One region of the Serratia sp. K1WW1 genome, then DNA from elsewhere that is predicted to be linked to it. Evidence: predicted binding sites of a transcription regulator. Region 1 holds the regulator's gene; each other region holds the start of a gene.

Region 1 (10,304 bases):
GGTGCGTGTGCCAACCTCTACCCCACGCGCTTTGGCAACCAACGAAATCCCGGGGATCGTCAACGATTTCCGCCAGGCAGCGGCCAACTCGCGTGAAGCCGGTTTTGACTATATTGAACTGCACGCCGCGCACGGTTACCTGCTGCACCAGTTTATGTCTCCGGCGTCCAACCAACGTACCGACCAATACGGTGGCAGCATTGAAAACCGTACCCGTCTGACTCTGGAAGTGGTCGATGCCAGCATTGCCGAAATCGGTGCCGATCGCGTTGGTATCCGTATCTCGCCGTTGGGCCCGTTCAATGGCCTGGACAACGGCGAAGATCAGGAAGAAGCCGCGCTATATCTGATCGAAGAGCTGAACAAACGCGGTATCGCCTACCTGCATATTTCCGAGCCGGATTGGGCCGGTGGCAAGCCTTACTCTACCGCGTTCCGCGATGCAGTAAGAGCGCACTTCCAAGGCGTGATTATTGGCGCGGGTGCCTATACGGCGGAGAAAGCGGAAGAGCTGATCGCCCAAGGCTTTATTGATGCCGTCGCCTTTGGCCGCAGCTATATTGCCAACCCAGATCTGGTGGAACGCTTTAAACAGCAGGCTCCACTTAACGAGCAACGTGCCGATTTCTTCTATGGCGGCGGTGCCGAGGGTTATACCGATTACCCAACTCTGTAAGTGAATTAAATTGGCTTTGCACTCAGCTAATCAGGTGCGCTGAATACCGCGACGCCTCAAGGCTGAGGCGGGTGGGAGCCATACAGGTTAGCCGACCGCTGAGCGCATCGACGCGCGATACGAGCCTCCATGGATGGATCCCCGGCGTGTCGGCATTCTGTATGGCTCCCGCCTGCTGCACTATTATCCGCAGCTATTTTTTGTTTGTGACAACGTAACCGACTCCATCACCTACCGCACGCGTTGAATTGCCTTATGCGACAAGGCTATACTGTCTGACGCTGTTCAAGTCACCTGCCGTCAGCCGCGGCATATCCAATCAGAGGAAATTATGCGCTTACTCCATACCATGCTCCGTGTCGGCGATCTGCAACGCTCCATCGACTTCTATACCAAGGTATTAGGCATGCGCTTACTGCGTACCAGCGAAAACACCGAGTACAAATACTCGCTGGCCTTCGTGGGTTATAGCGATGAAAGTGAAGGCTCGGTCATCGAACTGACCTATAACTGGGGCGTCGACAGCTACGACATGGGCTCCGCCTTTGGTCATCTGGCACTGGGCGTCGATGATGTAGCAGCCACCTGCGACACCATCCGTCAGGCCGGTGGCAAAGTCACCCGCGAAGCCGGTCCAGTCAAGGGCGGTACCACTGTGATTGCCTTCGTCGAAGATCCGGACGGCTACAAGATCGAACTGATCGAGAACAAGCACGCAGGTCACGGCCTCGGTAACTGAGGTTTCTCCAGGGCGCGCCATGCGCCCTGCTTTCTATCTCCGCTGCACCAAGACAAGAAATTTGTCATAATGCGCGCTGAATTCGCTAAAGATAAGAAACTGATGGCCGAAAAAAGTGATCTTAACGCCCTGAGTGGCCGTTTCCGTGGGTTTTATCCCGTTGTTATTGATGTGGAAACCGCCGGGTTTCATGCTCAGACCGATGCGCTGCTAGAGATTGCCGCCGTCACGCTGAAAATGGATGAAAATGGTTGGTTGCAGCAAGATGAAACGCTGCATTTTCATGTAGAGCCGTTTGAAGGGGCGAACCTGCAACCGGAAGCGCTGGCCTTCAACGGTATCGATCCACATAACCCACTGCGTGGTGCAGTGAGTGAATATGATGCTCTGCATGCGATTTTCAAAGCCGTGCGTAAAGGCATTAAGGATCAGGGCTGTAACCGGGCAATCATCGTGGCGCATAATGCCAACTTTGATCACAGTTTCCTGATGGCCGCCGCCGAGCGCGCCAGCCTGAAGCGCAACCCGTTCCACCCTTTCGCCACCTTTGATACCGCTGCGCTTAGTGGGCTGGTATTAGGGCAGACGGTGCTGGCCAAAGCCTGTATTGCCGCCGGCATGCCGTTTGACAGCAGCCAGGCGCACTCAGCACTTTATGATACCCAGCAAACCGCCCAGCTGTTCTGTGAACTGGTCAACCGCTGGAAACGTCTCGGTGGCTGGCCGATTGCCAACAGCCATAATGACGGCGCGGAGTAATTTAGAACGTATGCCCTATGGATTTCAAGCCGCAGCTAGGCGACAAGCTTGCTCATCCCCAGGAGCTTACTTTTGTAAGTGACTGGGGTGAGCAAGTGCAGGTAACAACGCTGCGGTTTGAAAGACGACGGGGATAAAAAAATCGGGCGGCACTTTTGACAGTGCCGCCCGATTTTATTTGGTAAAACCCTGCGCCATTAAGGCTGCTGGTCTTCCTGATCTTTATACTTTTCGGCCGTTTCTTTGATCAAAGGCTGCAGTTCACCACGCTGGTACATCTCGATGATGATATCGCAGCCGCCAACCAGTTCACCATCGACCCACAGCTGCGGGAAGGTTGGCCAGTTGGCGTACTTTGGCAGCTCGGCGCGGATGTCCGGGTTTTGCAGAATATCAACATAGGCAAAGCGTTCGCCACAGGCTGAAAGCGCCTGCACGGCCTGAGCAGAGAAACCGCAGCTTGGCAATTTCGGTGAGCCTTTCATATACAGCAGGATCGGGTTGGCAGAAATTTGCTGCTGAATTTTTTCAATCGTCGTCATTATTGCTTCCTCAAGCCACATCATGGCTACAACATGCATCACACTGGCTATTGTAGCGGCAGGACCGGTACCAAGAAAACGCCATCTTTTGCAGGGACATTCTCTGATTGCCTCAGCAAAAGCGGCGGTCACACCGAACCGGTTAAACATGGACCCAGAATAACATTTTTAATCGGGGCGTTTCACTATTATATTTGCGCTGCCCAATGCCGGCGAGCATTAAGCCAACCACATGATCCGTGTCGTTTTTTTAGACGGCAGACGTTTGATTTTGCAACAATAAAAATGCCATTAACGTTTTCTCACAATATGGATTAGTATTTATGAGATCCACGCTGTTTTATAGGGTGAATTTCGGGAATACTGTGACTCATTCGATTTCTGTTTCGGAGCCAAGGTTGGTAACGTCGATATGCGGTTAATTATTACACTTTTTGTGCTGCTATTTACGCAGCTCTTCTTCAATTTGGCGCACGCTGCGCCACAGGCACGTGTTTCTGCCGAGCAGCGCAAGAGTCACGTTAATGAAGCCCGGCCAGACGACCGCAAGAAAAAGAAAGCGGAGAAAGCCAATAAAAAAGTGAAGGCAGCCACCCCTCCGAAAACGCTAAAAACCAAACCAGCAACTATAAAGACCGCCAAAAAAACCACCCGCGTTAAAACCAAAAGCCAGGCAACCAAAACGGCCAAGCTCAAAGTGACTCCGCCTAAAAAAGGCTATAAAAAAGGTTATGGTCGCCATCGTGAAGAAGGTAAAGCTACGGCAAAATTGGCTGGCCGCGATAAGCCACTGAAACTTTCCGCCGCTCACAAAAAGCGCTACCAGCACGCCAAGCAAACAGCCATGGCCAAGCTGATGGGGCAAATGGGCAAACCCTACCGCTGGGGTGGATCTTCACCTGGTACAGGCTTTGACTGCAGCGGGCTGATTTATTACGCGTACAAGGACGTGGTGAAAATCAAAATGCCGCGTACCGCCAACGAAATGTACCACCTGCGTGATGCAGCTCCGATCAAACGTAATGAGCTGGAGAAAGGCGATCTGGTGTTCTTCCGCATCAACAACCGTGGCACCGCCGATCACGTTGGCGTCTATCTTGGTAACGGTAAATTCATCCAGTCACCACGCACCGGTGAAGAAATTCGCATCAGTCAGTTGGATAACGACTATTGGCAGAACCATTACATTGGTGCCCGCCGCGTAGTGACTCCAACCACCATCCGTTAACCTATCACGGCTGAGCCAACCGCTCGGCCGTGCTTCCCTTCCCCCCAAAAATAAAAAGCCGCTGCGACTTTAATCAATCAGCCACTTGGCACAGTTTGGATGTTCTTTTCCCCCGGAAAGTTGTTAAGATTAATAACCATAACAAAAGTGGTGCAATCGCGCTTTTCCGCCCTTGGCCACCCAGGCCCACAGCGTCGGAGAGACGTATTGTCTATAAAAGGAGAAAGCAATGTCGTTTGAATTACCTGCATTACCATATGAGAAAAACGCTCTCGAACCGCACATTTCCGCAGAAACGCTGGAATACCACTATGGCAAGCACCATAACACCTACGTGGTTAACCTGAACAATCTGGTGAAAGGCAGCGAGTTCGAAGGAAAATCCCTGGTCGAGATCGTCAAGACCTCCACCGGCGGCGTGTTCAACAACGCCGCCCAGGTCTGGAACCACACCTTCTATTGGCACTGTTTATCACCGCAAGGTGGTGGCGAGCCAACGGGCGCAGTGGCAGAGGCGATCAATAAGTCATTCGGCTCCTTCGCCGCCTTTAAAGAGCAGTTCACCGATGCCGCCGTGAAAAACTTCGGCGCTGGCTGGACCTGGCTGGTGAAAAAAGCGGACGGCAGTCTGGCGATTGTCAGCACCTCGAATGCGGCAACCCCGCTGACCGGCGCAGACGTTCCGCTATTGACCGTTGACGTGTGGGAACATGCTTACTACATCGACTACCGCAATGCGCGGCCAAAGTACCTGGAAAACTTCTGGGCGTTGGTGAACTGGGCGTTCGTGGCAGAAAACCTGGCTTAACGACGGGTGGCTAGCTAATAATAAGGCGCGGCATCAAGCTGCGCCTCTGTTTTTCTGCTGCGGATCAGTTCAATGCGGCAATAAAACTGAAAGCAATAATCATTGCCAAGGCACCCACGGTGGTGAGTAATGACATCTTCAAATCGGTATCCATATACAACTCCCTCTCAGATTGGCTTTTCCAGAGCATAAGCCACACAGTTTATACGTCAAATCATTTTCCCACAGTTCGTGATTAAAATCTTGTTATGATTTCCCCGCTGATAATTACCGATTAGCTCTTCCACTTTTCTTCAATATGCGACAAAATCCGCAGTTCACAACTGCGTACCGATAAACTGCCCCTCCCTGTTCAAGCGATTTACGACTTCAGCACTAAAAACTCAGTTTTCGCTTATCTGGGAAAGGATCTACGCAGGCAAACGATTAACATCATACTTACATGCTGTAACATGTGGGTTTAGGAGTCATTTTTTACATGGCAACGATTAAAGATGTGGCCAAACGCGCTGGCGTTTCTACCACTACCGTTTCGCACGTTATCAATAAAACGCGTTTCGTCGCCGAAGATACCAAAACGGCCGTTTGGGCCGCCATCAAAGAGCTGCACTATTCACCCAGCGCCGTGGCCCGCAGCCTCAAGGTCAACCACACCAAATCGATCGGTTTGCTCGCCACTTCGAGCGAGGCCCCCTATTTTGCCGAAGTGATCGAAGCGGTGGAAAACAGCTGCTACAGCAAAGGCTATACCCTGATCTTGTGTAACTCGCACAATAATCTGGATAAACAGCAAGCCTATCTGGCGATGTTGGCGCAAAAACGCGTCGATGGCCTGCTGGTGATGTGCTCAGAATATCCAGATCAGCTACTGGGCATGCTGGAAGATTACCGTAATATTCCCATGGTGGTGATGGATTGGGGTACCGCGCGCGGAGACTTCACCGATACCATTATCGACAATGCCTTCGAGGGCGGCTACCTGGCAGGCCGCTACCTGATCGAACGTGGCCACCGTGACATCGGTGCCATTCCTGGTCAACTGGCGCGTAATACCGGTGGAGGTCGCCACCAGGGCTTTCTGAAAGCCATGAAGGAAGCCAACATCGAAGTGCGCGAAGAATGGATCGTGCAGGGGGATTTCGAGCCTGAATCTGGCTATAAAGCCATGCATCAGATCCTGTCGCAAAAGCATCGTCCAACCGCCGTTTTCTGTGGCGGCGATATTATGGCCATGGGGGCGATCTGCGCCGCCGATGAGCTGGGGTTGCGTGTACCGCAGGATATCTCGGTGATTGGCTACGACAACGTGCGTAATGCCCGCTACTTCACCCCGGCGCTGACCACCATTCACCAGCCGAAAGAGCGCCTGGGCGAGATGGCCTTTACCATGCTGTTGGATCGCATTATCAGCAAGCGTGAAGAATCGCAGGTGATTGAAGTGCATCCAAAACTCATCGAGCGCCGCTCAGTCGCCGATGGTCCTTTTGTCGATTACCGCCGTTAACTCCTGTTGGGGCGCTGCAATACTGCGCCCGATTAAGCACCCGGCTCCTCTTCACTGAGCCATTCCTGATTGAGCGTTTCGCTGTCGCCCAGATAGTCCAACAGCCAGGCCATGGCCGGAGACTGGGCGTTTTGCTGCCAGGTCAAGCAGCAGGCGCTAGGCGGGAAAGGCTCATGCAGTGGTAATACCACCAGTTCGCCACTTTGTACCAACGGCAATACCCGATGCGCGGGTACCATGCCCACACACAGCCCGGCACGCAAACAATCTACCGCCGAAACCCAGTCCGGCACGGTCAATCGCCGCTGGTTGTCCAGCGACCAGGTCACCCGCTTGGGTAAATTGCGCGAAGTATCTTCCAACAGCAACGAGGGATAAGGTCGTAGCTGATCGTCTCGCAGCTTTCCTTGCAAGGCGGCCAGCGGATGTTTAGCATGGACTACGCAGAGCCAATTCATAAAGCCCATATCGCGAAAGGCAAAACCGCCGCCCACCGGCACCGCACGTGTTGCACCAATGGCCATCTCAGCGCGGCCATCGACCAGCGCATCCCACACGCCGTTGAAGACTTCCGGCTGTACCATCAGTTCCACGTCGGGAAAATGGCGATAAAAATCCAGCACCAGCTGGCGGCTGCGCTGGGGTTTGACGATCAGATCGACCGCAATCCGCAGTTGCCCGCGCCAACCGTTTGCCACCTGCTGACACTGCCGTCGGGTATCGAGCATTTTTTTGATAACAACTCGCGCCTCCTTAATAAACAGCGCCCCCGCTGGCGTGAGTTCCACATCGCGGTGACGGCGTTCAAACAAAGGCACTGCCAGCCATTGCTCCAGTTGACGCACCGTATAGCTCACAGCAGAAGGAACGCGGTGCAACTCCTGTGCCGCCGCGCTGAAACTGCCGGTCCGCGCTACCGCATCTACTACATCGAGTGAATATTCAGACCACATATGTTTGCCTTCAAATTTTTTAACAGCACCTTGCAAATATTACCGTTTCACAAGCAGAGATCCAGCCGTATACACTTGCCGGCGCTTCAAAACCTGCGACAACATAATTTTAACGAGAAATAGCAATGCGAAATTTTGGATTTATGTTCTACCTGGCCGGCCTGAGTATGTTGGGCTATCTGGCTACCGATATGTACCTGCCCGCCTTTGGGGCAATGCAGCAGGATCTGCAAATCTCCGCTGGGGCGATCAGCGCCAGCCTGAGTATCTTCCTGGCAGGCTTTGCCTTTGCCCAGTTGCTGTGGGGGCCGCTGTCCGACCGTATTGGCCGTAAGCCCGTGTTATTGATTGGCCTTGCGCTGTTCGCCGTCGGCTGCCTCGGTATGCTTTGGGTCGAGAACGTGGCACAACTGTGGTCACTGCGCTTTATTCAAGCCATTGGCGTCTGTTCAGCCGCCGTCACCTGGCAGGCGATCGTGGTCGATCGCTACCGCGATGGCAAAGCCAACCGCGTTTTCGCCTCCATTATGCCGCTAGTCGCCCTCTCTCCGGCGCTGGCTCCACTGCTGGGTGCCTGGTTGCTCAACCATATGGGATGGCGGGCCATCTTCGCCGTGCTGTTGGGGATCACCGCCCTGCTGCTGATCCCCACCTTGCTACTGAAAGACCGCAGCAGACTGGTACCTTCCGCCGATAAAAAGCCCAGCCTTGGCTTTATGCAGATCTTGAAATCCCCGGTGTTCAGCGGCAACGTGATGGTTTTTGCCGCCTGTTCTGCCGGCTTCTTCGCCTGGCTGACGGGTTCACCCTTTATCCTCGGCGATATGGGGTATAGTCCCAACGATATTGGCCTGAGCTATGTGCCGCAAACGCTGGCCTTCTTATTAGGGGGTTATAGCTGCCGTAGCGCCTTAAATCGCATCTCTGGCAAAACCTTGCTGCCGTGGTTGCTGTTAGCTTACGGTGTCAGCATGGTGGCGTTGTATCTGATCGCCACACTAAGTGAACCAACGTTGACCACTCTGCTGATCCCGTTCTGCTTTATGGCGTTAGTAAACGGTGCCAGCTATCCTATTCTAGTGGCCAATGCGTTGATGCCCTTCCCCAACAACAGTGGCAAAGCCGCTGCGCTGCAAAACACGCTACAGCTGGGATTATGTTTTATCGCCAGCCTGTTGGTTTCGGCATTTATCGCCCAACCGCTGTTAGCCACGGCTACCGTAATGGTGGCTACCGTATTTTTAGCGGCCTTGGGTTATCTGATCCAGCGTGGGAAAGGAACGGATGAAACGCAGATGACACGGCAGAAGCGTGCCGACTCCGTGTCATAATTATCTCTGTAAATAGTCACTTAATGAAAATTCTTGCCGAGCGCGATTTGCAGTTGAGTCTACGCCTCGGCAAGCCTATACTCAAAAACGACCTTTTAGAATAACAGTTATACTAAGTTCTTATTGCAGCAACTGCTGCGTACGTGGATGGCATCACACTTTATTTAAGGTTGCATTTACCCGCGTCCTTTGACGCAGGGAGTCTCTTAAATTTCCTCTGTTCAAGTCGAATTTCAGACACCACGGTGAATTTTTACCGTAGGTATACGTATGTCCCTGTAGAAATTGTCTACGCTAAATTCTGCAGGATCATAAGTCAGAAGAAGGTGATGGAGAAGCTATGAGTTCATCGTGTATAGAAGATCTGAGCATCCAGGACAACCATTGGTATCGTATCGCTCATGAAATGCTTAGCATGGCCGGCATTGAAATCAATGGTTCACGCCCTTTCGATATTCAGATCAATAATCCCAATTTCTTTAAACGCGTACTGCAAGACGGCTCTCTGGGGCTGGGCGAAAGCTATATGGACGGTTGGTGGGAGTGCGAACGACTGGACATATTTTTTCAGCGGGTTGTCGCAGCCGGCCTGGAAAAGAAACTGCCCCACCACCTGAAGGATATCTTGCGTATTGCCGCCGCCCGCCTGACCAATCTGCAATCCCAAAAACGTGCCTGGATTGTTGGCAAAGAGCATTACGATCTGGGTAACGATTTGTTTACCCAGATGCTGGATCCCTATATGCAATATTCCTGCGGCTATTGGCAACAGGCCACGACGTTGGAAGAAGCACAAGAGGCCAAGCTACGGTTAATTTGCGAAAAACTGCACCTGCAGCCCGGCATGCGGGTATTGGATATCGGCTGTGGCTGGGGCGGTCTGTCTGCTTATGCGGCCAAGCACTACGGCGTTTCCATGGTAGGAGTGACCATCTCCGCCGAACAGCAGAAAATGGCGCAAGAGCGCTGTGCCGGGCTGGACGTGGAAATTCTGCTGCAGGATTACCGCGATCTCTACCAGCAGTTTGACCGCATCGTCTCGGTCGGCATGTTCGAACACGTTGGGCCGAAGAACTACCGAACCTATTTCGAGGTGGTGGAACGTAATTTAAAACCCGATGGCATTTTCCTGTTGCATACCATTGGTTCCAACGAGACCGATATGAACGTTGATCCGTGGATCAATAAATATATCTTCCCCAACGGTTGCCTGCCGTCGGTGAAACATATTGCCCAGGCCAGCGAAGGCCGTTTCGTCATGGAAGATTGGCATAATATCGGCGCAGATTACGATCGCACTCTGATGGCCTGGTATGAACGTTTCAAACAGAGCTGGCCACAGCTGGCATCGCGCTATTCCGAACGTTTTGAAAGGATGTTCAGTTATTACCTTAATGCCTGCGCAGGAGCGTTCCGCGCTCGCGATATTCAACTTTGGCAGGTGGTATTCAGCCCTAAAGGCGTCGAAGGCGGTCTGCGAGTTCCCCGCTAGGGTCCCCTCACCCTAACCCTCTCCCACAGGGAGAGGGAACCGATCGAGAAAACCTAAGAATTCGGTGAGATACCTTGAGTGAGGGGCGATCAAGATAATCCAAGAATTCGGTGATATACCTTGAATGAGGGGTGATCAAGATAATCCAAGAATTCGGTGATATACCTTGAATGAGGGGTGATCAAGATAATCCAAGAATTCGGTGATATACCTTGAATGAGGGGCGATCGAGTTTGCTGAGGTGACCTCTGTACTTTCACACGAGCGGGGGC
Region 2 (10,304 bases), 1.8 Mb from region 1:
CGCTGTTGGGGCAGTTGAAGCAGGAAGGGCGGCGCCTGGGGTTACCGGTCATCGTCATGATCTTTGAGCCACAGCCGCTGGAACTGTTTGCCGCGGATAAGGCTCCGGCCCGCCTCACGCGTTTGCGTGACAAAGCCAAATACCTGGCGCAGGCCGGGGTTGATTACCTGTTGTGCGTCAAGTTTGATCCCCGTTTTGCCGCCCATACCGCTCAGTCATTCGTTGCCGAGCTGCTGGTTGAAAAGCTGGGGGTAAAATTCCTGATGGTGGGGGATGATTTCCGCTTTGGTGCTGGTCGCCAGGGGGACTTCCCGCTGTTAGAGCTTGCCGGGCAAGAATTCGGCTTTGAGGTGGTCAGCACGCCAAGCTTCCGTGAAGGCGACCTGCGCATCAGCAGCACCGCCATCCGCAATGCGCTGCGTGATGATGATTTGCCGCTGGCAGAAACCCTGCTGGGGCATCCTTACAGTATTTCCGGGCGCGTTGTGCATGGCGATGAACTGGGGCGAACCATTGGTTTCCCAACCGCCAACCTGCCGCTCAAACGCCTGGTTGCCCCGGTGAAAGGGGTATATGCCGTCGATGTTTATGGCCTGGGCCCCGAGCCTTTGCCGGGCGTGGCCAATATTGGCACTCGCCCAACGGTGGCAGGTGTACGTCAGCAGTTGGAAGTGCATCTGCTGGATGTAACCATGGATCTTTACGGGCGCCACCTTGATGTGGTGCTGCGCGCAAAATTGCGCAATGAACAGCGTTTTGCTTCGCTCGATGCGCTAAAGCAGCAAATCGCCAATGATGTGGTGACGGCCCGGACGTTCTTCGGGCTACAGACACCGGCTTAATCTACGAACCGAAACGAGATCGAGAATCTAATGAGTGACTACAAGAATACCCTGAACTTGCCGGAAACAGGGTTCCCGATGCGTGGCGATCTCGCCAAGCGTGAACCTGGCATGCTCGCACGTTGGTATGAACAGGATCTGTACGGGATCATTCGTGCCGCCAAAAAGGGCAAGAAATCCTTCATTCTGCATGACGGCCCTCCGTATGCGAATGGCAGCATTCACATTGGTCACTCGGTAAACAAGATCCTCAAAGACATTATTATCAAGTCAAAAGGGATGGCTGGCTTTGATTCGCCTTATGTTCCAGGCTGGGACTGCCACGGTCTGCCTATCGAACTGAAGGTTGAGCAACTGTATGGCAAACCGGGTGAGAAACTGACACCGGCAGAGTTCCGCCAGAAATGCCGTGAATATGCTGCCGAGCAGGTAGAAGGCCAGAAGAAAGACTTTATCCGTCTGGGGGTGCTGGGTGACTGGGATCATCCGTACCTGACCATGAATTTTAAAACCGAAGCCAACATCATCCGTGCGTTGGGCAAGATCATCAGCAATGGTCATCTGCTCAAAGGCGCCAAGCCGGTGCACTGGTGTACGGACTGCGGTTCTTCCCTGGCGGAAGCGGAAGTTGAATATTACGACAAAACCTCGCCATCCATCGACGTCGCGTTCCACGCGGTTGATGCGGCGGCGGTGGCCAGCAAGTTTGGCGTAACCAACGTGAATGGCCCGGTGTCACTGGTGATCTGGACGACCACTCCGTGGACGCTGCCTGCCAACCGTGCGATCTCACTGAATGCAGAGTTCAGCTACCATCTGGTACAGGTTGAAGGCCAATGCCTGATCCTGGCAGCGGACTTGGTAGAAAGCGTGATGAAGCGTGCAGGCATCACCCATTGGGAAGTGCTGGGCAGCTGCAAGGGCAGCGATCTGGAACTGATGCGCTTTACCCATCCGTTTATGGGCTTTGACGTGCCGGCGATCCTGGGCGATCACGTTACGCTGGATGCCGGTACCGGTGCCGTACATACCGCTCCTGGTCACGGCCCGGATGACTTCATCATCGGCCAGAAATACGGCCTGGAAGTCGCCAACCCGGTTGGCCCGAACGGCTGCTACCTGACCGGCACCTATCCAACGCTGGACGGTAAATTCGTGTTCAAGGCCAACGATCTGATCGTTGAGCTGCTGCGTGAGAAAGGCGCTCTGCTGCACGTAGAAAAACTGCAACACAGCTACCCGTGCTGCTGGCGCCACAAAACGCCGATCATTTTCCGTGCCACGCCGCAATGGTTTATCAGCATGGATCAAAAGGGTCTGCGCAAGCAGTCACTGGAAGAGATCAAAGGCGTGCAGTGGATCCCGGATTGGGGCCAGGCGCGTATCGAAACCATGGTGGCTAACCGTCCAGACTGGTGTATCTCACGTCAGCGTACCTGGGGCGTTCCAATGTCCCTGTTCGTGCATAAAGACACCGAGCAGCTTCACCCACGCAGCGTAGAGCTGATGGAAGAAGTGGCCAAGCGTGTTGAGCAAGACGGGATCCAGGCCTGGTGGGATCTGGACGCTGCCGATATCCTCGGTGCCGAAGCGGCCGATTATGTGAAAGTGCCAGATACGCTGGACGTTTGGTTTGACTCGGGTTCAACCCATTCTTCCGTGGTTGACGTGCGTCCAGAATTCAACGGCCACTCTGCCGACATGTATCTGGAAGGTTCCGACCAACATCGTGGCTGGTTCATGTCATCGCTGATGATTTCGACCGCCATGAAGGGTAAGGCGCCTTACAAAGAAGTGCTGACCCACGGCTTTACCGTCGATGGTCAGGGCCGCAAAATGTCCAAGTCAATCGGCAACACCGTCAGCCCACAGGACGTGATGAACAAACTGGGTGGCGACATTCTGCGCCTGTGGGTCGCTTCTACCGACTACACCGGCGAGATTGCGGTTTCCGACGAAATTCTCAAGCGTGCTGCCGATTCTTATCGCCGCATCCGTAACACCGCGCGTTTCCTGCTGGCCAACCTCAACGGGTTTGATCCAAGCACTGACTGCGTGGCACCGGAAGAGATGGTGGTACTGGATCGCTGGGCTGTAGGCCGTGCAATGGCCGCACAGCAGGATATCGAGCAGGCCTATGCCAACTACGATTTCCACGAAGTGGTGCAGCGCCTGATGCAGTTCTGCTCGGTAGAAATGGGGTCCTTCTATCTGGACATCATTAAAGACCGTCAGTACACCGCGAAAAGCGACAGCGTTGCCCGCCGCAGCTGCCAGACTGCTCTGTTCCACATTGCAGAAGCGCTGGTACGTTGGATGGCGCCGATCATGTCGTTTACCGCCGATGAAATTTGGGCCTTCCTGCCAGGTGAGCGCACGCAGTACGTGTTTACCGAAGAGTGGTACGACGGTCTGTTCGGGCTGGCGGCAGGCGAAGGCATGAACGATGCGTTCTGGGCCGATCTGCTGAAAGTGCGTGGTGAAGTAAACAAGGTGCTGGAACAGGCGCGTGCGGACAAGCACATTGGCGGTTCGTTGGAGGCGGCGGTTACGCTGTACGCCGATAGCGATCTGGCAGCGCGTCTGAACAGCCTGCAGGACGAACTGCGCTTTGTGTTGCTGACCTCATCGGCCAGCGTGGCGCCGCTTACGGATGCTCCGGCAGATGCGCAGCAAAGCGAACTGTTGAAAGGGCTGAAAATCGCGTTCAGCAAAGCGGATGGTGAGAAGTGCCCGCGCTGCTGGCATTACACCACCGATGTCGGCCAGGTGGCGGAGCACGCAGAACTCTGCGGCCGCTGTGTGACCAACGTAGCCGGTGACGGCGAAAAACGTAACTTTGCCTGAGATCAAGCGCCTGATGAGTAGACCGATAAGTTCGACCGGCTTGCGCTGGCTATGGCTGGTAGTGGTGGTGCTGGCGCTGGATTTTTTCAGCAAACAGTGGATCCTGAGTAACTTCGTGCTGGGCCAGACCCAGCCGTTGTTCCCGTCAATCAACCTGTACTATGCCCGTAACTACGGCGCGGCGTTCAGTTTCCTGGCGGATCACGGTGGCTGGCAGCGCTGGTTCTTTGCCGGTATTGCGGTCGCCATTGTGGCGGTGCTGCTGGTGATGATGTATCGCAGCAGTGCCCAGCAGAAGCTGAACAATATCGCCTATGCCTTTATTATCGGCGGTGCGCTCGGCAACCTGTTTGATCGTCTGTGGCATGGCTTTGTGGTCGATTTCATCGACTTTTATATCGGCAACTGGCATTACCCGACCTTCAATCTGGCGGACAGCTTTATCTGCGTCGGTGCCGCCATGATCGTGCTGGAAGGGTTCTTGCCAGCGAAGAAAAGCGTCAACAGCGAAGGTAAGTGATATGACGGCTCAGGTTAACGGCAACAGCGCAGTGCTGGTGCATTTCACGCTGAAACTGGCAGATGGAACGACCGCGGAATCCACCCAGGGCAACGGCAAACCAGCGCTGTTCCGCCTGGGCGATGGCAGCCTGTCTGCTCCGCTGGAACAGCAGCTGATCGGTCTACGGGCAGGGGACAAATGTGCGTTTACCCTGCAACCGGAAGCCGCGTTCGGTGCGGAGAACCCGGATCTGATCCAGTTCTTCTCACGCCGCGACTTCAACGAAACCGGCGTGCCGGATGTCGGTACCATCATGTTGTTTACCGCCATCGACGGCAGCGAAATGCCTGGTGTGGTGCGTGAAGTGGCGGAAGATTCGATCACCGTTGATTTCAACCATCCGTTGGCGGGGCATCCGGTGACCTTCGATATCGAAGTGCTGGAGATCGACCCGCAGCAGGAGGAAGCGCATGCAAATATTGCTGGCTAATCCGCGTGGCTTCTGCGCCGGAGTTGATCGTGCGATCAGCATCGTAGAACGTGCGCTGGAGATTTATGGCGCGCCGATTTACGTGCGTCACGAAGTGGTGCATAACCGCTACGTGGTCGAAAGCCTGCGCGAGCGCGGGGCGGTATTTATCGAAGAGATCGCGGAAGTGCCGGACGGCTCGATCCTGATCTTCTCTGCCCATGGCGTTTCACAGGCAGTTCGGGCCGAGGCCAAGGCCCGCGATCTGACCATGCTGTTTGATGCTACCTGTCCGTTGGTGACCAAGGTGCATATGGAAGTGGCTCGGGCCAGCCGTAAGGGCACCGAAGCAATCCTGATTGGCCACGCCGGGCATCCGGAAGTGGAAGGCACCATGGGCCAGTACAGCAACCCTGAGGGGGGCATGTACCTGGTTGAGTCGCCGGAAGATGTCTGGCAATTGCAGGTGAAGAACGAACATAACCTGTGCTTTATGACCCAGACCACCTTATCGGTGGACGATACTTCCGACGTGATCGATGCGTTGCGTAAGCGCTTCCCGGATATTATCGGGCCGCGCAAGGACGATATCTGCTATGCCACCACCAACCGTCAGGAAGCGGTGCGCAGCTTGGCAGGTGATGCCGACGTGGTGCTGGTGGTGGGGTCGAAGAACTCGTCCAACTCCAACCGCCTGGCGGAACTTGCCCAGCGGGTGGGTAAACCGGCCTATCTGATCGACTCGGCGGCGGACATTCAGGAATCCTGGTTGAAAGACGCCAGCAACATTGGTGTCACCGCCGGAGCCTCTGCGCCGGACGTGCTGGTTCAGGACGTCATCAGCCGCTTGAAAGCCTTGGGCGGCAAGGACGTGCATGAACTTAGCGGCCGTGAAGAGAACATCGTGTTTGAAGTGCCGAAAGAACTGCGCATGGACATCAAGCAGATCGACTAATGACCCCTCACCCTAACCCTCTCCCACAGGGAGAGGGGACTGCCCGTGCCACATCTTAGCTACAGCATTCGCCTCATTACAGACTAACTTCTGCACCTGAACACTGCTTCGGATCATCTCTGAATGAGGGGACGGGAAGTGCAAGAAGAGTGACATCTGTACCTAACCACGATGCCATACTGGCCCCCTCTCCCTGTGGGAGAGACTAATTCCCGCACCTATCCACCTTTGAACGAGGGGACGGGAAGTGCAAGAAGAATGACACCTGTACCTAACCACGATGCCATACTGGCCCCCTCTCCCTGTGGGAGAGACTAATTCCCGCACCTATCCACCTTTGAACGAGGGGACGGGAAGTGCAAGAAGAATGACACCTGTACCTAACCACGATGCCATACTGGCCCCCTCTCCCTGTGGGAGAGACTAATTCCCGCACCTATCCACCTTTGAACGAGGGGACGGGAAGTGCAAGAAGAATGACACCTGTACCTAACCACGATGCCATACTGGCTCCCTCTCCCTGTGGGAGAGGGTTGGGGTGAGGGGCAACAGCTCGCAGAAACAGAAAAAAACCACCTTTTCGCCATTCATCGTAATGCATAAATAGTGCATGATTATGTAGCACCAGAAGGTTGACGCTAATCGGGTAATTGTTAATCAATTGACAGCGTTACTGATAACATACCGGGCATATCATAATTTTCTAATCCGTAAGCAAATCCTCTGGTAGTGATAAGGTTGGGCAGTTACCCTGAATCCATAGCCGAGGAGTGGCTTTTGACCATAAAAGAGAGCGAAGTATGACTGATTCACAAATCCGCATCGCGATTGCGGGTTCCGGTGGCCGCATGGGGCGCCAATTAATCCAGGCAGTCCAGCAGGCACAGGGCGTGGTATTGGGGGCAGCACTGGAACGCCCGGGTTCTAGCCTGGTTGGCACAGATGCCGGTGAGCTGGCTGGCGTTGGCGCAGTGGGGGTCACCGTCAGCGATAACCTGGAAAAGGTGGTCAACGATTTCGATATCCTGATCGACTTCACCCGCCCGGAAGGCACCCTGGCCCATTTGGCGTTTTGCGTGGCCCACGGCAAAGCCATGGTGATCGGTACCACCGGTTTTGATGATGCGGGTAAAGCGGCGATCCAGGCTGCGGCACAACAGATTGGTATCGTGTTTGCCGCCAACTTCAGCGTGGGTGTCAACGTGGTGCTCAAGCTGTTGGAAAAAGCGGCCAAGGTGATGGGCGATTATACCGATATCGAAATTGTGGAAGCTCATCACCGCCACAAGGTAGATGCCCCTTCAGGAACGGCGTTAGCCATGGGCGAGGCGATTGCCGGTGCCTTGGGACGGGATCTGAAAGAGTGCGCGGTTTACGAGCGCGTAGGTTATACCGGCGAGCGCGATCCAAAGAGCATCGGCTTTGCCACCATTCGCGCCGGGGATATTGTGGGTGAACATACCGCCATGTTTGCCGATATTGGCGAGCGGGTAGAGATCACCCATAAAGCCTCAAGCCGGATGACGTTTGCCAATGGCGCGGTGCGTGCCGCTTCCTGGATCTCAAATCAGCATAATGGGCTGTTTGATATGCGAGACGTGCTTGGTTTAGACCAGTTATAATTTATTGAACACCATCGTGATGTGGTTGTGTTGATCATAATGATATGATAATCGGACAATAATTTTATTGTCCTTTTTTTTAACATTAAAAATTAAGCTTACGATTGATTTTAATGGTGTAAGTGTTTTTTTAATGACTTATCTAGTCTATTTCCCGTTTTTTACTTCATCTTTATTGCTCCCTACACCGATTTTAGCTGTTTTAAGCTATTTTTTCTGTCACTGTGTCTCGCAACCGTTTACTCGGCCTAGTTTGCTAGTGTTTTTGTGCCTGTGACCCCCTTTAAACCCTGAGGTCAGCAAAAATAATGGAAAAAATGGCGCTTTATCTAGACAAGCGGGACGCTCATCATTAAAATGCGCCCAATTTGCCAAAAATTGGCCTTGAGGGCGGTTTTTGCATTGATTTAGGGCGTGAAATCTGAATTAATATGCAAATATTGTGATTGATTATTCCTCGGAGGGTGTTTTGATTAAGTCAGCGCTATTGGTTCTGGAAGACGGAACCCAATTCCACGGTCGGGCCATCGGGGCAGAAGGTACGGCAGTGGGGGAAGTGGTCTTCAATACCTCGATGACCGGTTATCAAGAAATCCTCACTGATCCTTCCTACTCCCGCCAGATCGTTACTCTTACTTATCCTCATATCGGCAATGTCGGCACCAATGATTCCGACGCAGAATCCTCCGCTGTTCATGCTCAAGGCCTAGTCATCCGCGACCTGCCACTGATTGCCAGCAACTACCGCAACGAAATGGGCCTGGCCGATTACCTCAAGCGTCACAATATCGTGGCGATTGCCGATATCGATACCCGTAAGCTGACCCGCCTGCTGCGTGAGAAAGGCGCACAGAACGGCTGCATCATCGCGGGCGACCTCACCGATGCCGAACTGGCGCTGCAAAAAGCCAAGGCTTTCCCTGGCCTGAAAGGCATGGATCTGGCGAAAGAGGTCACCACCAAAGAAGCTTACGCCTGGCAGCAGGGGAGCTGGACGCTGGAAGGCGATTTGCCGGAGGCCAAACCTGCGGGCGAACTGCCTTATCATGTGGTGGCCTACGATTACGGTGCCAAGCGCAACATCCTGCGCATGTTGGTAGATCGCGGCTGCCGCCTCACCGTGGTGCCAGCGCAAACCCCTGCGGAAGAGGTGCTGAAAATGGCTCCGGACGGCATCTTCCTGTCCAACGGTCCTGGTGATCCAGAGCCCTGTGATTACGCCATCACCGCCATCAAACGCTTCCTGGAAACCGATATCCCGGTATTTGGTATCTGCCTGGGCCACCAACTGTTGGCGCTGGCCAGCGGTGCCAAAACCATGAAGATGAAGCTTGGCCACCACGGCGGTAACCATCCTGTGAAGGATCTGGATAACAACACCGTGATGATCACCGCGCAGAACCATGGCTTTGCCGTTGATGAAAATAATCTGCCGAGCACGCTGCGGGTCACGCATAAATCCCTGTTCGACCACACGGTGCAGGGCATCCATCGTACCGATAAAGCCGCGTTCAGCTTCCAGGGCCACCCAGAAGCCAGCCCAGGCCCGCACGATGCCGCGCCGCTGTTCGATCACTTTATCGAACTGATTGAGACTTACCGTACCAACGCCAAATAATCAGGAGCCAGAAAAGCCATGCCAAAACGTACAGATATAAAAAGCATCCTGATCCTCGGCGCTGGCCCGATCGTTATCGGCCAGGCGTGTGAATTTGACTACTCTGGTGCCCAGGCGTGTAAGGCGCTACGTGAAGAAGGTTACCGCGTCGTACTGGTCAACTCGAACCCGGCCACCATCATGACCGACCCGGAAATGGCCGATGCCACCTACATCGAGCCGATCCACTGGGAAGTGGTGCGTAAAATCATCGAGAAAGAGCGCCCGGATGCGGTGCTGCCAACCATGGGTGGGCAAACTGCGCTGAACTGTGCGTTGGAGCTGGAACGTCAGGGCGTACTGGCCGAGTTCGGCGTCACCATGATCGGCGCTACCGCCGATGCCATCGACAAAGCCGAAGACCGCCGCCGTTTCGATATCGCCATGAAGAAAATTGGCCTGGACACGGCGCGTTCCGGCATCGCCCATAATATGGAAGAAGCGTTGGCGGTGGCTGCCGATGTGGGCTTCCCATGCATTATCCGCCCGTCATTCACCATGGGCGGCACCGGTGGCGGTATCGCCTATAACCGCGAAGAGTTCGAAGAGATTTGCGAACGCGGTCTGGATCTGTCCCCGACCAAAGAGCTGCTGATTGACGAATCGCTGATCGGCTGGAAAGAGTACGAGATGGAGGTGGTGCGCGATAAGAATGACAACTGCATCATCGTCTGCTCGATCGAAAACATCGATGCCATGGGGATCCATACCGGTGACTCCATCACGGTGGCTCCAGCGCAAACGCTGACCGACAAAGAATACCAAATCATGCGTAACGCCTCGATGGCGGTACTGCGTGAGATCGGCGTGGAAACCGGCGGCTCCAACGTGCAGTTCTCGGTGAACCCGAAAACCGGCCGCCTGATCGTGATTGAAATGAACCCACGCGTATCCCGTTCTTCAGCGCTGGCCTCGAAAGCCACCGGCTTCCCGATTGCCAAGATCGCCGCCAAGCTGGCGGTGGGTTACACCCTCGATGAGCTGATGAATGACATCACCGGTGGCCGTACGCCAGCCTCCTTTGAGCCTTCCATCGACTACGTCGTCACCAAGATCCCGCGCTTCAACTTCGAGAAGTTTGCCGGAGCCAACGATCGCCTGACCACCCAGATGAAGTCGGTCGGCGAAGTGATGGCGATTGGCCGCACCCAGCAAGAGTCGTTGCAGAAAGCGCTGCGCGGCCTGGAAGTAGGCGCGACCGGATTTGATCCGAAAGTGAGCCTGGACGATCCGGAAGCCTTGACCAAGATCCGCCGTGAACTGAAAGATGCCGGTTCAGATCGCATCTGGTACATCGCCGATGCTTTCCGTGCCGGTCTGTCCGTCGATGGCGTGTTCAACCTGACCAACATCGACCGCTGGTTCCTGGTGCAGATTGAAGAGCTGGTGCGTCTGGAAGAGCAGGTTGCC
Region 3 (10,304 bases), 1.5 Mb from region 1:
GCGTTACAGCTGTTTAGGCAGGCCAGGCTCGACGTAGTGATCCTGGAGGTGGGCCTGGGTGGGCGTCTGGACGCGACCAATATCGTTGAGCCAAGCGTTGCCGTGGTGACCAGCATTGCGTTAGATCACACCGACTGGCTAGGCCACGATCGTGAAAGCATCGGCCGCGAGAAGGCGGGGATATTCCGTGGCGGCAAGCCTGCCGTGGTCGGTGAGCCGGATATGCCACATAGCATCCAGCAGGTAGCGGAAGATCTCAATGCTCAGTTGTACCGCCGTGATGAAGCCTGGTCGTTCAGCGAACAGGGCGAACGCTGGCAATGGGAAGGGGGCGGCACACGTCTGACCGATCTCCCTATGCCAAACGTCCCCTTGGCGAACGCGGCGACGGCATTGGCTGCGCTGCACTATTCGGCGCTGGAAATCGACGAGAAGGCGATTTTTGCCGGTCTACAACAGGCCGCTTTACCAGGGCGTTTTCAGACCGTGCAGCAGAACCCGCAGCTGATCCTGGACGTTGCCCACAACCCTCATGCTGCGGCCTATCTGGCTGGGCGGCTGGAGAAACTCCCCCGCAATGGCGGTGTAGTACGCGCGGTGGTGGGGATGCTGTCGGACAAAGACATTGCCGGTACGCTGGCCTGCCTGAGCGAACAGGTGGACGAGTGGTATTGTGCGCCGCTGGAAGGCCCGCGCGGAGCCAGCGTTGAGCTGCTGGCACAGTATTTAACGGAACCACGCAAGTTTGCTGATGTCGAAACTGCCTGGCGTCAGGCTATGCAGGACGCGGATATTCAGGATATTGTGATCGTCTGTGGGTCTTTCCACACTGTTGCCCACGTGATGGCGGCGTTAGACGAGAGGCGGGGAGTGTGAGTGGCAAGTAAATTTCAGAATCGACTGGTTGGAACCGTGATTTTGGTTGCCCTGGGGGTGATTGTCCTGCCGGGGCTGCTTGACGGCAAAAAGAAGCATTATGAGGATGAGTTTGCGGCGATCCCGTTGGTGCCCAAACCGGGGGATGCTCATGAAATCGACGTGATCCCACCGGCCAATCAGGCGCTACCTTCGGTTCCACCGGAGGGGGCTGGTGCTTTGGTTGAGCAGCAGCAGGCCGCCGCCGAGGCTTCCGCCCAGCAGGCGGCTAATCAAACTACTCAACCGCAGCAGCCTGCGGTTGTGGCTCCGCCGCCCATCGAAACCAAACCGGTTCAGCCAACTAAACCTAAGCCAGTGGAACCTAAACCGGTGGAAGTGAAGCCGGTGGAAGTGAAACCTAAGCCGGTGCCAACACCGCCAAAGGTAGAGCCAAAGCCGGAAGTAAAACCGGAACCGAAGCCTGAAACCAAACCTGCGGTTGAAGAAAAGGCACCGGCTGGTCAGGCCTATGTGGTGCAGTTGGGGGCGTTGAAGAATGCTGCCAAGGTCAATGAGATCGTCGCTTCGCTGCGTCTGTCTGGGCACCGGGCTTATACCGTGCCATCCACGCCGGTGCAGGGTGAGATCACCCGCATCTACGTTGGCCCTGATGCCTCGAAGCAGAAGCTGCAAGCTTCGCTGGCAGAGCTGAATGGGATCAGTGGGTTGAGCGGGCAGGTGAAGGCGTATAGCGCACGTTGATATACCCGTCGTCTTTCAAGCTGCAGCGTTGTTACCTGCACTATCTCACCCCAGTCACTTACTAAAGTAAGTGACTGGGGATGAGATAGCTTGGCGCCTAGCTGCAACTCGAAATCCATAGGGTATAAGCCAGTAGTTTTTCCTATGCCCTTGTAAAATATCAAGAGGGAACTGGAGTAGTGTTACAGCAGCTCACAGCGACTCGGACGATCCTCTTCCTGTGGGAGAAGGTATGGGGGAGCTGGAATTGTGTCACAACCGCTAGCCGTGACTTGGACGATCCTCTTCCTGTGGGAGAAGGTTCGGGGAAAGTCGGAATTGTGTCACAACCGCTAACCGCGACTCGGACGATCCCCTCTCCCTGTGGGAGAAGGTACGGGGAAGTTGGAATTGTGTCACAACCGCTAACCGTAACTTGGACGATCCGCCTCCCTGTTGGAGAAGGTACGGGGAAGTTGGAATTGTGTCACAACCGCTAACCGCGACTCGGACGATCCCCTCTCCCTGTGGGAGAGGGTTAGGGTGAGGGGCCAGTGCTCAAGGAGGGGATTGCCAAATCACCACTAAAATTGTGCCTTTCAGGGGCCGGATATCCTATGTAGGCGCGGCGATTAGCAATTTTAAGATCGCCGTTTTTTATTTGTTACGTGGTGGGAAATCCGCTACGCAAACGTTTTCTTTTTCTGTTAGAATTCGCCGCGATTGGATGCAGGGGCGATTCATCATTGGAATAGTTCATGGTCTGGATTGATTACGTCATTTTAGCGTTGATTGGATTTTCGGCTCTGGTGAGCCTGATCCGAGGTTTTGTTCGCGAAGCATTGTCACTTGTGACATGGGGATGTGCGTTCTTTGTTGCCAGCCATTTCTACCCATACCTTGCAGCCTACTTCACCCGTTTTGAAGATGAGCTGGTACGTAACGGCATTGCGATTGCCATTTTGTTTATCGCAACGCTGATTGTGGGCGCTATCGTTAACTATGTGATTGGGTCACTGGTAGAGAAAACCGGATTATCGGGCACCGATCGGGTGCTGGGCGTGTGTTTCGGCGCACTGCGCGGCGTGTTGATCGTGGCAGCGATACTGTTCTTCCTGGATACCTTTACCACCCTGTCGCAAAGTGCGGACTGGAAACAGTCACAGCTGATCCCCCAGTTCAGTTACATCATCAGATGGTTCTTTGACTATCTGCAAAGCACGTCGAGTTTCTTACCAACCCAATTACCGGGGCGGTAGCGGCTTAGAGGAAAAGACAACATGTGCGGTATTGTCGGTATCGCCGGTTTTATGCCGGTAAACCAGTCGATTTATGATGCATTGATGGTGCTCCAGCATCGTGGACAGGATGCCGCTGGCATCGTCACTATTGATGCCCATAATGGGTTCCGCCTGCGCAAGGCAAATGGTCTGGTGAAAGATGTATTTGAAGCCCGCCATATGCTGCGCCTGCAGGGCAACATGGGCATTGGCCATGTGCGTTACCCAACGGCTGGCAGCTCCAGCGCTTCAGAAGCTCAACCTTTCTATGTCAACTCGCCGTTCGGCATTACGCTGGCACACAACGGCAACCTGACCAACGCCCACGAACTGCGCCAACAGCTGTTTGAACGTGGCCGCCGTCATGTCAACACCACTTCCGATTCCGAGATCCTGCTGAACGTGCTGGCCACCGAGCTTGACCGTTTCCCGCATTATCCACTGGAATCCGACAACATTTTTACCGCCGTTGCCGCGATGCATCAGCAGTTGCGTGGTGCTTACGCCTGCGTAGCCATGATTATCGGCCACGGTCTGGTGGCGTTCCGCGATCCCAACGGCATTCGCCCGCTGGTGATCGGTAAACGTGAGCTGGAAGATGGCCGCTGTGAGTACATGGTAGCCTCTGAGAGCGTGGCGCTGGATACCTTGGGCTTCGACTTCCTGCGCGATGTAGCGCCGGGCGAAGCGGTGTATATCACCGAAAAAGGCCAGTTGTTCACTCGCCAGTGCGCGGAGAACCCAAAAACCAATCCGTGCCTGTTCGAGTATGTCTACTTTGCCCGTCCTGACTCCTTTATGGACAAGATCTCCGTCTACAGCGCCCGCGTACGTATGGGGCAGAAATTGGGTGAGAAGATTGCGCGCGAATGGGAAGATCTGGATATTGACGTGGTGATCCCGATCCCGGAAACCTCTTGCGATATCGCGCTGGAGATTGCCCGTATTCTGGATAAACCGTATCGCCAGGGTTTCGTCAAGAATCGCTATGTTGGCCGCACCTTCATCATGCCGGGCCAGCAGGCTCGCCGTAAGTCGGTACGCCGCAAGCTGAACGCCAATCGTGCCGAATTCCGCGATAAGAACGTGCTGCTGGTTGATGACTCCATCGTCCGTGGTACCACTTCAGAGCAGATCGTGGAGATGGCGCGTGACGCTGGGGCCAAACGGGTTTATCTGGCTTCTGCCGCACCGGAGATCCGCTTCCCTAACGTGTACGGTATCGATATGCCGAGCGCAACGGAGCTGATTGCCCATGGGCGTGAAGTAGACGAAATCCGCCAGATTATTGGTGCCGACGGCCTGATTTTCCAGGATCTGGATGATCTGATCGCCGCAGTACGTGAAGAGAACCCGGACATTGCCCAGTTCGAATGCTCGGTGTTTAACGGCATTTACGTGACCAAAGACGTTGACCAGAGCTATCTGGAATATCTGGAAACGTTGCGTAATGACGATGCCAAAGCGTTGCGCGGCCAGACGGAAGCAGAAAATCTGGAGATGCATAACGAGGGCTAAAGCCCCCCACGTGCCTCACCAAAACGGTGCATCGTAGCGTTGGTTACGGTGCATTGTTTTATTCCCACCTTGAATCCACGAAGGTTTGCTGCCAAACCTGCCCCTATTCGGCTATCCTTACGGCATATTTCCCGACAAAGGCCAGCTTGATGAAAAGACTCATTATCGGTATTTCCGGCGCCAGCGGCGCTATCTACGGCGTGCGCTTATTGCAGGTGCTGCGTGGTGTAGAAGAGGTGGAAACCCACCTGGTAATGAGCAACGCGGCACGCCAGACGCTGGCGTTGGAAACCTCTCTGAGCCTGCGTGACGTTCAGGCCTTGGCCGATGTGGTGCACGATGCGCGTGATATTGCCGCCAGCATTTCCTCCGGCTCGTTCAAAACCATGGGGATGGTGATTTTGCCATGCTCAATCAAAACGCTATCTGGCATCGTCAACAGTTACAGCGATGGGCTGCTGACTCGCGCCGCCGATGTGGTCCTCAAAGAGCGTCGGCCACTGGTGCTCTGCGTGCGCGAAACGCCGTTGCACCTGGGCCATCTGCGGCTGATGACCCAGGCAGCGGAGATGGGGGCGGTGATTATGCCGCCGGTACCGGCCTTCTACCATCGTCCGCAAACCGTTGATGATATTATCGATCAGACCGTTAATCGGGTTATCGACCAGTTTGACATCGAACTGTCGCAAGATCTCTTCACGCGTTGGCAAGGCGTTAATTAACTAATTCACCCTCAAATTTATACATTTGTGCAACATCGCACTGATTTAGTGCGATTGATGCATCATAATGATCCTGCTTCCCCATGCACTCTGTTTCAGTAACTTGTAGGTTTTCCATGGCGAAGCCCGAGTTTGCCGTTCATTTTGTCGTTCGTTGCCTCTGGGAAGAGCTTTGAACAGAGCGTGGCCGTTCCCCGCGCTCGCTAATGACAAAGTGGCATGATTACTGCAGATCCTGTGTGTGATGAAAGTAATGCCCGTAGTGGCATCGGCAAAAATATCCATTTGAGGGTAATTATGAAAAAGCTTGTTAAAGTTCTCCCTTTAGTTTTGGCTTTGAGCGCGGTTGGCAGTGCATTCGCCGCATTACCTTCCACGCTGAAAATCGGTACCGATCCCACCTATGCGCCGTTTGAGTCGAAAAATGCGCAGGGTCAACTGGTTGGCTTCGATATCGATCTGGCCACCGAGCTGTGCAAACGCATAAATACCAAGTGTATCTTTGTGGAAAGCGATTTTGATGCGCTTATCCCCTCCCTGAAAGCGAAGAAAATCGACGCTATCATCTCTTCTCTGTCCATTACCGAAAAACGCCAGCAGGAAATTGCCTTTACCGATAAGCTGTTTGCGGCCAACTCACGCCTGATCGCACCAAAAGGCTCCAAGATCCTGCCAACCGTCGATGCGCTGAAGGGCAAGAGCATCGGCGTATTGCAGGGTACCACCCAGGAAGCTTTTGCTAACGCCAACTGGCAGCCAAAAGGCGTGACCGTGGTGCCTTACCAGAATCAGGATCTGGTGTATGCGGATCTGGCTTCCGGGCGTATTGACGCAGCGTTTCAAGATGAAGTCGCCGCGAGCGAAGGCTTCCTGAAACAGCCTCCAGGCAAAGAGTACGAGTTTGCCGGTGAGTCGGTGAAGGACGATAAATTCTTTGGTGTCGGCACCGGTATGGGCCTGCGCAAGGATGAAACCGAGCTGAAAGCGGCACTGGACAAAGCCTTTGCCGAAATGCGCAAAGACGGCACCTACGATAAGTTCGCGAAAAAATACTTCGACTTTGACGTTTACGGCGGCTAATTCCTGTCGGGTACTCTCTATGACAACAGGCCCGGTTTTCCGGGCCTGTTCTGGCTGGAGTGTCATGACGTGCTCAATGACGACAGGGTGACGTAAATGCTACAAGGTTACTCCCAACTGATATTTGAGGGGGCTCTGGTGACGCTGGAGCTGGCCCTCAGCTCCGTATTGCTGGCGGTGGTGATTGGTTTGATCGGCGCTGGCGGTAAACTTTCGCAAAACCCTGTTATTTCCACGATCTTTGGTGCCTATACCACCTTGATCCGTGGCGTGCCGGACCTGGTGTTGATGCTGTTGATCTTCTACGGTCTGCAAATTGCCCTCAACCATGTGACGGAGTTTATTGGCTTCTCACAGATTGATATCGATCCGTTGGGGGCGGGCATCATTACCCTGGGCTTTATCTACGGAGCCTATTTTACCGAAACCTTCCGGGGAGCCTACCTGGCGGTGCCTCGTGGTCAGATCGAGGCGGCTACCGCCTTCGGTTTTTCCAACGGGCAGATTTTCCGCCGCATTCTGTTTCCGGCCATGATGCGCTTCGCGTTACCCGGCATCGGCAACAACTGGCAGGTGATCCTCAAGGCGACGGCCTTGGTCTCCATTCTTGGACTCAACGATCTGGTAAAGGCCACGCAGCTGGCAGGAAAGGGCACCTATCAGCCTTTCTTCTACGCCATTGTCGCAGGCTTGGTGTATCTGTTGTTCACCACGATTTCCAACGGCGTGTTGCTGTGGCTTGAGCGGCGTTATTCACTGGGCGTCAAAAGGGCCGAACTATGATCGATATCCTGCATCAGTATTGGCAGCAACTGCTGTGGACCGATGGCTATCGTTATACCGGTGTGGCGGTGACGCTGTGGTTGCTGATCTCCTCGGTGGTCATGGGCGGGCTGCTGGCCATCCCTATGGCAGTAGCTCGGGTTTCTTCCACCCGTTGGGTACGCTACCCGGTGTGGCTGTATACCTATGTTTTCCGCGGTACGCCGCTGTACGTGCAACTGTTGGTGTTTTATTCCGGTATGTACAGCCTGGAAATCGTGCGGGGTACCGAACTGCTCAATGCGTTTTTCCGCAGCGGGATGAACTGCACCATATTGGCGCTAACGCTGAATACCTGTGCCTATACCACGGAGATTTTCGCCGGGGCCATTCGTTCGGTGCCGCATGGGGAAATTGAAGCGGCCAGGGCCTATGGGTTTTCCAGCTTTAAACTCTATCGCTGCATTATTTTGCCTTCTGCGCTGCGTTCGGCATTACCGGCGTACAGCAATGAAGTTATTCTGATGCTGCATTCGACCGCACTGGCCTTTACCGCCACGGTGCCGGACCTGTTGAAGGTGGCCCGCGATATCAACGCGGCGACCTACCAGCCGTTTTATGCCTTTGGCATTGCGGCCGTGCTGTATCTGATTATCTCCTATACGTTGATCAGCCTGTTCCGCAGGGCAGAAAAACGCTGGATGGCACACGTAACTCATCGATGAATGACGGGGATCCACCATGCCTGAACAAAAATTAGCCGTCACCGAACTGCACAAGCGTTATGGTGACCATGAAGTACTGAAAGGGGTCTCCCTGGCGGCCAATGCGGGCGATGTGATTAGCATTATCGGTTCTTCCGGCTCCGGTAAAAGTACCTTTCTGCGTTGCATCAACTTCCTGGAAAAGCCCAGCGAAGGCACCATCAGCCTGAATAATGAAAATATTCGCATGGTGCGCGACAAGGATGGCCAGCTTAGAGTCTTTGACAAGAAACAGCTGCAGTTGCTGCGTACCCGCCTGACCATGGTGTTCCAGCATTTCAACCTGTGGAGCCACATGACGGTGTTGGAGAATGTGATGGAGGCTCCAATCCAGGTATTGGGGCTGAGCAAGGCCGAGGCGCGTGAACGGGCGGTGCGCTATCTGGATAAGGTTGGCATTGATGCGCGGGCGCAAATCAAATACCCGGTGCACCTCTCCGGCGGGCAACAGCAACGTGTTTCCATTGCCCGGGCGTTGGCAATGGAGCCGGAGGTGCTGCTGTTCGATGAACCGACTTCGGCGCTGGATCCTGAACTGGTGGGCGAAGTGCTGCGCATTATGCAGAAATTGGCGGAAGAGGGGAAAACCATGGTGGTGGTGACGCACGAAATGGAGTTTGCGCGCCATGTCTCCAGCCACGTCATTTTCCTGCATCAGGGGCTGATTGAAGAGCAGGGGCCACCTGCGGAGTTGTTTGGTAACCCTAAGAGCCCGCGTTTGCAGCAGTTCCTTTCTGGAGCGCTGAAGTAGATATTTTACCCCTCACCCTAACCCTCTCCCACAGGGAGAGGGGACCGATCGAGTGGGCTGGAAATGCTTGGATGAGGGATCGATCGAGTATGCTGTGATGACCTCTTTACTTCCAACAGAGCAGGGGCTAACAGCTCCTTCTCCTTATCGGATGGTTGCTGAGATGACCTCTTTACTTTCAACAGAGCAGGGGCTAACAGCTCCCTCTCCTTATCGGATGGTTGCTGAGATGACCTCTTTACTTGTAACAAAGCACAGGCTAACAGCTCCCTCTCCCTGTGGGAGAGGGTTGGGGTGAGGGGTCAAGCCTGCTGATTGATCACATCATCCAGCGCCTGTTCCAGCTCAAAGAAACGGAAAACAAATCCCGCCTCTTCCAACCGCCGCGGCACCGCCCGTTGCCCCCCTAATACCAACACCGCCGCTTCACCCATCAGTAACCGCATGGCAAAGGCTGGCGCACGAAGAAACGCTGGGCGATCCAGCACCTTGGCCAGGGTGGCGGTGAACTGTTCATTATGCACCGGATAAGGTGCCACCATATTGAAGGGCCCACGCAGTGGAGGATTGTCCAACAGGTAAATGATGGCATTGACCATATCGTCGATATGGATCCAGGGCAGATATTGACGGCCATTGCCGATCGGCCCGCCTAACCCCATTCGGAATGGCGGTAGCATCTTCGCCAGCGCTCCCCCTTTGGGCGATAAGACAACGCCGGTACGCAACAGGCAAACGCGCGTGTAGCTACTTTGCGCCCGAAGGGCCAGAGCCTCCCAGCGTTGGCACAGCTGGTGGGTAAATTCATCGTGCGGAGGTTCTTCTTCTGTTACCACCGCCTGGCCCTGATCGCCGTAATAGCCGACCGCCGAGCCGGAAATCAGTACCGAAGGTGGAGTATTGCTGGCGGCGATCAGCGTGGCCAGTCGTTCGGTCAAATCCCAACGGCTGCGGCATAGCAGTTCTTTCTGCGCCTTGCTCCAGCGCTTGTCGGCAATTGGCTCACCCGCCAGGTTGATTACGGCATCAAAGCCGTCCAGAGAGCGTTGTTCATCAAGCGAAGCCCAGTAGCTGAGCCGATCGCCGAACTTATCCCGCGCCTTGGCGACGTTGCGCGTCAGCAGGGTGATCTCATGCGAAAGGTGCAGCAGTTGCCTGGTCAGGCTACTGCCGATCAACCCAGTCGCGCCGGTAATCAAGATCTTCATGGTCGGCCTCCCTGGTAGGGTGAATGCTAAGCGGTTTCCCGTCGGTAACTCATAGTCATGGAAACCGAGTCGGCATAACGTAGGGCCAGCAATTTATCTATCTCTACTTCAGCATAGGTTACCCATGGATGTTGTTTAACTATGTCGAGCACATCCTGAGTTAATTTTTCCAGCAGCGCGAAGCGGTTGTCTTCGATATGGCGAATGATCGCCTTGGTGATGGTGCGATAGTTGAGGGCATCGCTAATGTCTTCGCTGTTACGCGCCTTGTCTGCCGGGTAGTGGATCGCCACGTTGATCAGAACGTCCTGACGGTTGTTGATTTCTTCTTCCTTGATACCGATGAAGGTGCGTAACCGCAGGTTTTTAATACGGATAATGGCATCGGGTTGCTGGCATGGCATCAGAGATTCTCCGGAGGTCTGATTGTTTGTACTCAGAATACACGGAAAGTGAAGAAAAGATAATGTAGCCAGACGCTTAAAGAGAGCAACGCGGGGAAGATCACACCGGTTCCCCTCTCCGATGTGTACACGATGCAAGAGAGGGGGAAGGGCAGCGTTAGGCTTGATCTGCCAATTTATAGGCGCGTTCTGTGGCCGGGCGGTTGCGGATGCGTT

What was found. The regulator PurR, encoded in region 1, represses purine synthesis genes. The targets are predictions, from matches to a motif close to CANGCAAACGTTTGCNTG.
Region 2: the regulator PurR is predicted to act here: its motif matches at 7,466-7,483, upstream of carA (glutamine-hydrolyzing carbamoyl-phosphate synthase small subunit).
Region 3: the regulator PurR is predicted to act here: its motif matches at 2,284-2,301, upstream of cvpA (colicin V production protein).

Annotation. Positions count from the first base shown of each region.
Region 1 is NZ_CM147697.1:3,301,613-3,311,916, forward strand. It holds gene nemA (N-ethylmaleimide reductase) at 1-676, shown strand, start outside; gene gloA (lactoylglutathione lyase) at 1,008-1,415, shown strand; gene rnt (ribonuclease T) at 1,485-2,174, shown strand; gene ACX9GU_RS14925 (Grx4 family monothiol glutaredoxin) at 2,372-2,719, opposite strand; gene ACX9GU_RS14930 (C40 family peptidase) at 3,129-3,944, shown strand; gene sodB (superoxide dismutase [Fe]) at 4,174-4,752, shown strand; gene cydH (cytochrome bd-I oxidase subunit CydH) at 4,817-4,906, opposite strand; gene purR (HTH-type transcriptional repressor PurR) at 5,231-6,256, shown strand; gene punR (DNA-binding transcriptional activator PunR) at 6,289-7,209, opposite strand; gene punC (purine nucleoside transporter PunC) at 7,335-8,540, shown strand; gene cfa (cyclopropane fatty acyl phospholipid synthase) at 8,881-10,032, shown strand.
Region 2 is NZ_CM147697.1:5,111,614-5,121,917, reverse strand. It holds gene ribF (bifunctional riboflavin kinase/FAD synthetase) at 1-842, shown strand, start outside; gene ileS (isoleucine--tRNA ligase) at 873-3,689, shown strand; gene lspA (signal peptidase II) at 3,703-4,209, shown strand; gene fkpB (FKBP-type peptidyl-prolyl cis-trans isomerase) at 4,211-4,681, shown strand; gene ispH (4-hydroxy-3-methylbut-2-enyl diphosphate reductase) at 4,662-5,615, shown strand; gene dapB (4-hydroxy-tetrahydrodipicolinate reductase) at 6,416-7,237, shown strand; gene carA (glutamine-hydrolyzing carbamoyl-phosphate synthase small subunit) at 7,707-8,855, shown strand; gene carB (carbamoyl-phosphate synthase large subunit) at 8,874-10,304, shown strand, end outside.
Region 3 is NZ_CM147697.1:1,830,812-1,841,115, forward strand. It holds gene folC (bifunctional tetrahydrofolate synthase/dihydrofolate synthase) at 1-876, shown strand, start outside; gene dedD (cell division protein DedD) at 877-1,620, shown strand; gene cvpA (colicin V production protein) at 2,358-2,858, shown strand; gene purF (amidophosphoribosyltransferase) at 2,880-4,397, shown strand; gene ACX9GU_RS08395 (UbiX family flavin prenyltransferase) at 4,547-5,119, shown strand; gene hisJ (histidine ABC transporter substrate-binding protein HisJ) at 5,417-6,199, shown strand; gene ACX9GU_RS08405 (histidine ABC transporter permease HisQ) at 6,296-6,982, shown strand; gene ACX9GU_RS08410 (ABC transporter permease) at 6,979-7,686, shown strand; gene hisP (histidine ABC transporter ATP-binding protein HisP) at 7,703-8,476, shown strand; gene ACX9GU_RS08420 (TIGR01777 family oxidoreductase) at 8,779-9,684, opposite strand; gene folX (dihydroneopterin triphosphate 2'-epimerase) at 9,711-10,088, opposite strand; gene yfcG (GSH-dependent disulfide bond oxidoreductase) at 10,246-10,304, opposite strand, start outside.